Regions from separate parts of the Rhizobium leguminosarum genome, predicted to be linked through region 1. Evidence: predicted binding sites of a transcription regulator. Region 1 holds the regulator's gene; the other holds the start of a gene.
The links. Region 1 encodes LexA, which represses DNA repair genes until DNA is damaged. Its sites were predicted from a motif close to TGTTCNNNNTGTGTTCNG; they were not measured.
Positions count from the first base shown of each region.

Region 2: a site for LexA is predicted at 1,403-1,420, ahead of BA011_RS12210 (ATP-dependent helicase). Genes of this name have one in related genera too.

Region 1 is NZ_CP016286.1:1,244,679-1,249,724, reverse strand. It holds gene eno (phosphopyruvate hydratase) at 1-94, opposite strand, end outside; gene kdsA (3-deoxy-8-phosphooctulonate synthase) at 232-1,077, opposite strand; gene BA011_RS06380 (VOC family protein) at 1,074-1,970, opposite strand; gene lexA (transcriptional repressor LexA) at 2,166-2,885, shown strand; gene BA011_RS06370 (ComEC/Rec2 family competence protein) at 2,866-5,046, opposite strand, start outside.
Region 2 is NZ_CP016286.1:2,430,911-2,435,956, reverse strand. It holds gene BA011_RS12210 (ATP-dependent helicase) at 1-1,360, opposite strand, end outside; gene BA011_RS12205 (VOC family protein) at 1,607-2,083, shown strand; gene BA011_RS12200 (PrkA family serine protein kinase) at 2,532-4,475, shown strand; gene BA011_RS12195 (YeaH/YhbH family protein) at 4,488-5,046, shown strand, end outside.

The DNA of each region.
Region 1 (5,046 bases):
TGCTGCCATCTTCGAGATAGACATCGACTTCGACGGTGGGGTTGCCACGGCTATCGAGAATCTCGCGGGCGATGATATCGGTGATTGCAGTCATGGGTTCTTCCTGCTCGGTGGGTGATAAATGATTCGAAACCTGTCTTAGTCGAAGGCGTGCAAATTACAATGCTGCAATAGCCTTCGGACCAGCCTTCCGATGTGGCCTATAGCACGATCATGTCAGACTGTTGAACGTCAAGCCTTGGCGACCGCATCGAAGGCAAGCAGCTTTTCGAGAAGCCGCGGCATGTCCTTGAGATAGACCATGTTCGGGCCGTCGGAAGGGGCATTGTCGGGGTCCTGATGAGTTTCGACGAAGACGCCGGCAATACCGGTAGCCACCGCTGCGCGCGCCAGCGTTTCTACGAATTCCCGCTGACCGCCGGAGGAATCGCCCTGCCCGCCCGGCTGCGCCACGGAATGGGTGGCATCGAAGATAACGGGCGCGCCCATCGCCGCCATGATCGGCAGCGAACGCATGTCGGAGACCAGCGTATTGTAACCAAAGGAGGCGCCGCGCTCGCACAGCAGCACGTTCGGATTGCCGCTGGCGTTGAGCTTCTTCAGAACGTTCTTCATATCCCAGGGAGCGAGGAACTGGCCCTTCTTGACATTGACGACGCGGCCGGTCTTGGCGGCGGCGATGAGAAGGTCGGTCTGGCGGCAGAGGAAGGCCGGGATCTGCAGGACGTCGACGATCTTTGCCACCTCTGCGCATTGCTCGGCGGTATGAACGTCGGTCAGGACGGGAAAGCCGAATTCCTTCTTGAGGTCGGCAAAGACCTCCATGCCCTTTTCGATCCCGATACCGCGTTCGGCCGACAGCGAGGTTCGGTTCGCCTTGTCGAAGGAGCTCTTGTAGACGAGGCCGATGCCGAGCTTTGCGCAAAGCTCCTTCAGCGTCCCGGCCACCATGAAGGCGTGGCCGCGGCTCTCCATCTGGCAGGGACCGGCAATCAGCGACAGACGGCCGGTATTGGAAAAGGTGACCTGGCCTTGGCCTTCGCCGATCCTGACTTCGGAATTCGTATCAGTGCTCATCGTGTTTCCTCGAAGGCGAAGAGCGTGCCCTGCCCGGGCGCGGGCTTCACCAGAATGCGATTGTTCTTGCGCGTGTATGTCACCCCGTTAGCAGCCAAATGCGCTTCTGTCACGGCAAGATCGGCGACAGCAAAGAGGATTGCCCGGCCGCGCAGGCCGCGATCTGCGCATGAGCCGGCGATGTCGAAATAGGCCTCCAGCCCTTCCGGCGTCATCAGGCTGATTTTCGCATTCGACGCCGCGATATCGACGCCGAAACCGGTTTTCTCGACTGCCGATTGCGCCACCGCAAGGCTGACGAAGGCAGCGAAGGCGGCCGGCTCCGGCGTGCAAAGCGCGATCTCGACTATGCCGGTGACGCCATTGACATGCGCCTCCAGCGCGGCGCGGTCGGCCGGCAGCGGATTGACGCGCTCGACGGTGAAAAGCAGGAGATCAGGCGCGCGCAGGTCGCCGGCAAAAGCCAGCTTGAAGCCGGCAATCGTCTCAGAACCGTCCGGCATCGTCATCGGCCGGGTGAACTGCAGCATCTCGCCGGCGCTCGATCCGTTGCCGACGAAATCCTGATGATCGATGCCGGCATCCTTGCTGCCGAAAGCCAGCCCCGAAAGCCCCTCCGCGCCGCAGCGGAAACGGAAGGCCTGGTTGCGGGCCGTGAAGACATTGCCTTGGCGCGCCGACGCCTCGCTCTCCTTGACGCTCGCAATCCCGAGCGGCTCCAGATAGGTCTTGTCGGCAAAAAAGACGCAGGCATTCTCCGTTCCGAAGGGATGGCGCGCATCGGCGGCAACGGTGAAGCCGAGCTTGCCGAGCCTCTCGCGCGCCAGATCGATGTTGACGACCGGCAGCACGACATGATCCAGCGGGTGCGGTTTGGCGGAATGCGCGTTCATGATCTCCCTCCTGGAAAGATCAAGAGATGTGCAGCGCCACCCTCAATACAAGACTTGTGTCCCAATCCGGCGAATGAAAATAAAAATCTCAACGAGTTGGCACCAAGTTTTACGGAAATTTAGCTACTTGCGGAACACATATGGAACATATAGTGTCTGTTCTGGATTTGTTTCAATCACGAGGTCACAACGTCGATGCTCACGCGCAAACAACAGGAGCTTCTCCTTTTCATTCATGAGCGCATGAAGGAATCCGGCGTTCCGCCATCTTTCGACGAAATGAAGGATGCCCTGGACCTCGCCTCCAAGTCCGGGATTCATCGCTTGATTACAGCGCTTGAGGAGCGAGGCTTCATTCGCCGCCTACCGAATCGCGCCCGCGCGCTCGAGGTCATCAAGCTTCCGGAGGCCTACAGCCCGAGCATTCAGCCCCGGCGCGGCTTTTCGCCGAGCGTCATCGAGGGCAGCCTCGGCAAGCCGCAGCCGGTCGCCACTCCTGCTCCCGCAAAACCCGTCGCCGACAACGGCAACTCGGTCTCCGTGCCGGTCATGGGCCGAATCGCTGCCGGTGTGCCGATCTCGGCGATCCAGAACAATACCCACGACATCGTCGTTCCGGCCGACATGCTCGGCTCCGGTGAACATTATGCGCTCGAGGTCAAGGGCGATTCGATGATCGACGCCGGCATCTTCGACGGCGACACCGTGATCATCCGCAACGGCAGTACCGCAAGTCCGGGCGACATCGTCGTTGCTCTCGTCGACGACGAAGAAGCGACACTCAAGCGCTTCCGCCGCAAGGGCGCCTCGATCGCGCTGGAAGCGGCCAACCCGGCTTACGAGACCCGGATTTTCGGGCCGGACCGTGTCAAGGTTCAGGGTAAACTCGTCGGTCTCATTCGCCGCTATCACTGACATTGGCCAGGCCGGATTCGGTAAAACTGTTGCTGCGCCAGTCATAGGCACGATGGCGCATCCATGGCCGCGACAATGCATCGAATGCGGTTGCGACCTCCAGGCCGGTGTCCGTGAAGCGCAACTCGATGGAACCGGTCCTGCGCAGCGTCTCACCGGTGAAGAGCGTCGCACCTGAGCGGCAATTGTTGAAGCGAAGGCGGACCGACGTCACGACGATATCGGCAGCGTCGCATGCCGGGCCGAGATAGGCAGCGTTGTCGATGACGGTTACCACCTGACCATTGCCGAGCCTTGATATGCACCAGGCCTTCTTGACGCAGGAAAAGCGGTTTGCGTCACCGCCCGCTGCGGCCGTCCGCATCGCGGTCCTTGCTTCGTTCTGCTGATCGCGGGAAAGCCTGACGCGGCGGTCTTCTCCCTCAGGCGGGATAGCAGGACCATCCAGCATCTTCGGCGGATCATGCCTCGGCAGGACCAGCGCTCTCTGCCACTGGTCGAAGATGAAGTCCGACGGTCTTTCACGGTTGGACGCCATTGCCGCCGCCTCGACGACCGCGACGAGACTGCCATCCTCCGAAATCACCAGATCCGGCGGCCGGGGAACCGGCAGAAGCAGCAGGATGAGTGTTGCGACCGCGATGATCGATGTGCCGACATGGCGCAACCGGGTGCGGAGCAGCGTCAGCAGCAGAAAGCCTGCCACGGCGACGGCGAAATACCAGGCGGGCAAGCGGCCGACGTCGATATTGCCACCCCAGCCGGACACCGTCTTTGCGACCGCGATCACCAAATCAAGGCCGAATCCGACGACCTTCCAGGCCCAAACATCCAGACCGAAAGGCATGAGCAGCATCGCCAGCAGACCTGCCGGCATGATGATGAAGGAGATGATCGGCATCGTCGCGAGGTTTGCCGGCAGGCCGTAGGCGGTCAGGCGATGAAAATGCTCGATCGAAAACAGCGCGGTTGAAAAACCGCCGATCAGCGAGGTCAGGAAGACGCCGCCGAAGAAACCGGCAACTGTAACGACCGGCCGGATGATCGGCAGCTTCAGAAAGGCGTTTTCGCGGACGCGCCGGTCCTTCCACAGCTGATAGCCCGAGACCAGCGCCAATGTCGCGGCAAAGGACATTTGGAAGCTCGGTCCCAAGACCTCGGACGGCGAAATGGCAATGATGACGAGAGCGGAGAGCGCGACATTGCGCAGGCTGATCGACGGCCGGTCGAAGAAGACCGCAATCAACATGATGGCCATCATGATGAAGGCGCGTTCGGCAGAGACCGCAAAGCCGGAGATCAGGAAATAGGCGGTGACGGCGATGAGCGCGCCGGCGGCAGCGATCTTCTTCGTCGGGTAGGCCTCAGCGATGCCGGGAAAGAGGCTGAGCAGCATCCGGAAGCCGACGAAGAAGATGCCGGCCGACAGCGCCATGTTGAGACCGGAGATGGCGATGATATGAGCCAGACCGGATTGGCGCAGCGCCTCCGTCGTCGCATCCGAAATGGCGCGCCGCTCATCCGTCACCAGAGCAGCGGCAAAAGCACCGGTGTCGCCGGGCAGGATCGACCTTATGCGGTCGCCAATCCCGCTGCGCAGCCGGTAGAGCCCTTCGAGCAGCGCTTCCGCTGTCGATCTTGCAGCCTGGGGACCTGCCTGCGCATCGACTTTCGTCGGTTTACCGTAGAAGAAGCCATTCGCGCCGATGCCGTCGAAATAGGCACTGAAGGAGAAGTCGTTGAGCTCGGGAAGCGCTGGGCCTGCGGGCGGCGTCAGCCGCGCCCTGCCGGTTATGATATCGCCGATCTCGAAGGCCGCGTCGGCGCCGCGGGCGATCACGGTGATACGTTCCGGCGGCCGCTTCACCTCTGGCGTCTCGGTGCCGGTGACGGCAAGAATGTAGCGCCACCGCCCGCGACCGTCGCCTTCGCGCCGCTCGACGCGGCCGGTCACCGTCGTCGTCACGGCGGAATCGAGGATCATGGTCGAAGCCCGCCGGCTCTCGAACTGCGCCGTCACCATGCCGCAGGCCATGAGCGCAAGCGCCAGCAGCGTTGCCCGCACCGCCGCCCGGCTGCGGCTGGCGATGAGAACCGCCACGGTCAGCGCCAACAGGCAGAGCAGCGATGCAACGAGAGGAAAATCCGATGCCGCGAGAAA
Region 2 (5,046 bases), 1.2 Mb from region 1:
GGAAATAGGCCATGGCATCGCGGATCTCGAGGCGCTCGTAGAAGCGCGGGCCGCCGATGACGCGATAGTTGAGGCCGAGAGTGACGAAGCGGTCTTCGAATTCGCGCATCTGGAAGGAGGCGCGCACGAGGATCGCCATGTCGTTCAACAGATGCTTGCCGCGCTGGAGCTGCTCGATCTCCTCGCCGATGGCGCGGGCCTCCTCTTCCGAATCCCAGGAGGCGTGGACCTGCACCTTGACATCGTCCGGATCGGAGCGGTCGGTGAACAGCGTCTTGCCGAGGCGACCCTCATTATGGGCGATCAGATGGGCGGCGGCCCCGAGGATATGTTCGGTCGAACGGTAATTGCGCTCGAGCTTGATGACCTTGGCGCCGGGGAAATCCTTCTCGAAGCGCAGGATATTGTCGACCTCCGCACCGCGCCAGCCATAGATCGACTGATCGTCGTCGCCGACGCAGCAGACGTTCTGCGGCTCGCCCTTGGAGCGCTGGGCGAGAAGCCTGAGCCACATGTACTGGGCGGTGTTGGTGTCCTGGTACTCGTCGACGAGGATATAGCGGAAGCGGCCGTGATATTCCTTCAAGAGATCCGGGTTCTTGCGGAAGATCGTGATCGGATGCATCAGCAGATCGCCGAAATCGCAGGCGTTCAGCGTCGTCAGGCGCGCCTGATAGGCGAAATAGAGATCGCGGCCGCGGCCATTGGCAAAGGCGCGGGCGTCGCCCTCGGGAATATCGGCGGGGCCGAGACCCTTGTTCTTCCAGGTGTCGATCATGCCGGCGAACTGCTTGGCCGGCCAGCGCTTGTCGTCGAGGCCTTCGGCCTGGATGATCTGCTTGATCAGGCGGACGACGTCGTCGGTATCGAGAATAGTGAAATCGGAACGCAGGCCGACGAGTTCGCCGTGGCGGCGCAGAAGTTTGACGCCGATCGAATGGAAGGTTCCGAGCCAGGGCATGCCTTCGACGGCGCCGCCGACGAGCAACGCGATACGCTCCTTCATCTCGCGGGCAGCCTTGTTGGTGAAGGTGACGGCGAGGATCTGCGAGGGAAAAGCGCGGCCGGTATTGAGGATATGGGCAATGCGGGTCGTCAGTACGCGGGTCTTGCCGGTGCCGGCGCCGGCGAGCACGAGGACCGGGCCTTCCAGCGTTTCGACGGCTTCGGTCTGTTCGGGGTTCAGCCCTGCGAGATAATCCGGCCGCTTGCCGCCGTCGCGAGCCGCCATGGCGCGCGCCGCGATGCCGCCACCGGAGACGGGCGCCCTTTCGGCGGGGGCGGCAGGCGGCTGCGGCTTGCGCGCCATCTCGCCCGGCTCTTCGTCGAAGAAGGGCATATCGTCGAAACTATTGCTCATGGCGCGTAATGTAGTGATTCGGGAAGGAAAGACCAGAAAAGATGTTCTGCTTTCATTCCCGAGCCGGCGCTATTCCCAGCGGTATGTTGCGGGCGGCAATGCCGCCGCCGAGCCAGGCTGTGGTCGCCATGCGGGCGGGCGGAGCTAAAATTTCGATCGCGGCGTGTCGGAACTGGTGCCGGCGGGGCGTCCTTGGGTCATCGGACAGCAGTCCGGACCAACACCCGTCAACAAGGAGGCCGTTTCATGCCGAAGGTCGTTTCAAATCTCTGGTTCGCCGAGGAGGCGCGCGAAGCCGTCGAATTCTACGTGTCTGTTATCCCGGATTCCAGAATCGGCCGCACCACCATATTGCCGGCGGAAACGCCGAGCGGACCTCCCGGCAGCGTCGAGCTGATCGAATTCACGCTTGCCGACCAGGCCTTCCTGGCCATGAAGGCCGGCCCGCTCGATAGTTTCAACCATTCCTTCTCGATTGCGATTCTCGTGGAAAGCCAAGCCGAGATCGATCGGATATGGGAGGCATTCCTCGCCAATGGCGGCACGCCGGAGGCGTGCGGCTGGCTGAAGGACCGCTGGGGCCTTTCCTGGCAGATCGTGCCGCGCGTGCTTTCCGAGATGATCGCCGACAGCGATCGCGAGCGGGCCAGGCGCGTAACCGAAGTGATGCTCGGCATGGTCAAAATCGATGTCGCTGCGCTCCAGGATGCGTTCAACGGCTGAGAGGCCTGCGGACACATGATCGCAATAACCGGCGCATGATCGTCATGCGCCCATTTCTCTAAGAATATTCCGTTTCTAAGAATATCCCGAATTTTCGAGCGTCATATGGCCCGTCACACATCGATATTCACCGATCGAAGCGGGCTCGCCGCCTGTCGATCGCTGATTTTCGAGATCTCGAATCACGGGCGGTATTGCACACCTTTTTCATCTTTCTGTCACGTCGTGAAATGTGCTGATACCGCGATGGCGTCTTTCTGAACTATACTGACCAACAGTTTCGTACAGTAATTAAAGAACCGGTGGATGCACAATTTCGTGCATTGCTAGAAACGGCCGGTGAGCGTGGAATAACCGACGAAACTATTGATTCTCAGGAACGTCATGGCCATCTCGATGGTTATAGGGACACCTGAAGCCTGTGGCATTAACCTTGAATGGAGGGCCCATGCTGAGCGAATCCGTATTTGATGCGTTCACCCGCAGTTATGATGCGCGTCGCGAGACCGATATGTCGATCTCGGAGTATCTCGATCTTTGCAAAAAGGAACCGCTTGCCTATGCCAATGCGACCGAGCGCCTGCTCGCCGCGATAGGCGAGCCGCAAATGGTCGACACCGCCAGGGACACGCGCCTCGGCCGGATCTTCATGAACCGGACCATCCGGATCTATCCGGCTTTTGCCGGCTTCCACGGCATGGAAGAGACAATCGAACGCATCGTTTCCTTCTTCCGGCACGCGGCGCAGGGGCTCGAGGAGCGCAAGCAGATCCTCTATCTGCTCGGCCCGGTCGGCGGCGGCAAGTCATCGCTGGCGGAGCGGCTGAAGCTGCTGATGGAGGTTCATCCGATCTACGTGCTGAAGGCCGGTGACGAGATCAGCCCCGTTTTCGAAAGTCCGCTCAACCTCTTCGACCCGGACACGATGGGATCGCTCCTGCAGGAGCAATACGGCATTCCCCTGCGGCGCCTGAGCGGGCTGATGAGCCCGTGGTGCCTGAAGCGGCTCGATGATTTCGGAGGCGATATTTCCCGCTTCCGCGTCGTCAGAGTACAGCCTTCGCGGTTGCGCCAAATCGCCATCGCCAAGACCGAGCCTGGAGACGAGAACAATCAGGATATCTCGTCGTTGGTCGGCAAGGTCGATATCCGAAAGCTGGAGACCTACTCCCAGAACGATCCCGATGCCTATAGCTATTCGGGCGGCCTCAACCGCGCCAATCAGGGCGTGCTCGAGTTCGTCGAGATGTTCAAGGCGCCGATCAAGATGCTGCATCCGCTGCTGACGGCGACGCAGGAGGGGAACTATATCGGCTCCGAGAATATCGGCGCCATACCCTTCTCCGGCATCGTCCTTGCGCATTCGAACGAGGCGGAATGGCAGACCTTCAAGGCCAACAAGAACAACGAGGCCTTCATCGACCGTATTTGCGTGATCAAGGTGCCCTATTGCCTGCGCGTGACGGAAGAGCAGAAGATCTACGAAAAGCTGATCGAGGGATCGGAACTCGCCGATGCGCCATGCGCTCCGGCAACGCTCGAGATGCTGGCCCGCTTCTCCGTGCTTTCACGCCTGCGCAAGCATGAGAATTCGACATATTTCTCGAAGATGCGCACCTATGACGGCGAAAGCCTGAAGGAGACGGATCCGCGTGCCCGCAGCGTTCAGGAATACCGGGATGCCGCCGGCATCGACGAAGGCATGGACGGAATATCGACCCGCTTCGCCTTCAAGGTGCTCGCCTCCACTTTCAATCACGACACCACGGATATCGGCGCCGATCCGGTTCATCTGATGTATGTGCTGGAGCAGTCGATCCGCCGCGAGCAGTTTTCCGACGATGTCGAGAAGCGATATTTGGAGTTCATCAAGGCCGATCTTGCGCCGCGTTACGCAGAGTTCATTGGAAATGAAATCCAGAAGGCCTATCTTGAATCCTATGCGGATTACGGACAGAATCTGTTCGACCGCTACGTGGACTATGCCGATGCCTGGATCGAAGACGTGGACTTCAAGGACCCCGATACCGGCCAGCTTCTCGACCGCGAGCTCCTTAACCAGGAACTGACGAAAATCGAAAAGCCGGCGGGGATCGCCAATCCGAAGGATTTCCGCAACGAAATCGTCAAGTTCTGCTTGAGATCGCGGGCAGCCAACGGCGGAAAGAATCCGTCATGGACGAGCTACGAAAAGATCCGGGAAGTCATCGAGAAGCGAATGTTCTCGCAGGTCGAGGATCTTTTGCCGGTTATTTCCTTCGGATCGAAGAAGGATTCGGAAACAGAAAAGAAGCACAGCGAGTTTGTCTCGCGCATGGCTGCGCGGGGCTACACGGAGAGGCAGGTTCGGCGCCTCGTCGAATGGTACATGCGCGTCAAACAGGCAAGTTAATGTGGAGCCACTATGCACATTGTCGACCGGCGGCTAAATCCGCGCGGTAAAAGTCTGGAAAATCGGCAGCGGTTCCTTCGACGCATGAAGGGCGCCGTGCAGCAGGCGGTAAAACGTTCTCTGCAAAACCGCAACATTCGCGATGTGCTCGACGGCGGAGAAATCAGCCTGCCGATCGACGGAATGGCCGAACCGAACTTGAGAAGGGGCGACGGCGGCATTCGCGATCATATCCTGCCTGGAAACAGGGCCTTCGTCGAAGGCGATATTCTTCCGCGCCCGCCCGGCGGCAAGGGCGGGAAGCCAAAAGATGCGGGTGAGGGTGACGGCGAAGACGGCTTCCGTTTTGTGCTGACGCGCGAGGAATTCCTCGATGTGTTCCTGGACGATCTGGAACTGCCCGACCTTGCCAAGCGGCGTCTGGCCGAAACCGAGGAGGAAACTCCGTTCCGTGCCGGTTATTCCGTGTCGGGATCGCCGTCCAACATCGCCGTCGGTCGCACGACCAGGCTCGCGATGATGCGCCGTGTCGCGCTTCACCGTCCGCGCCGCGAAGAAATCGAAGCCCTGC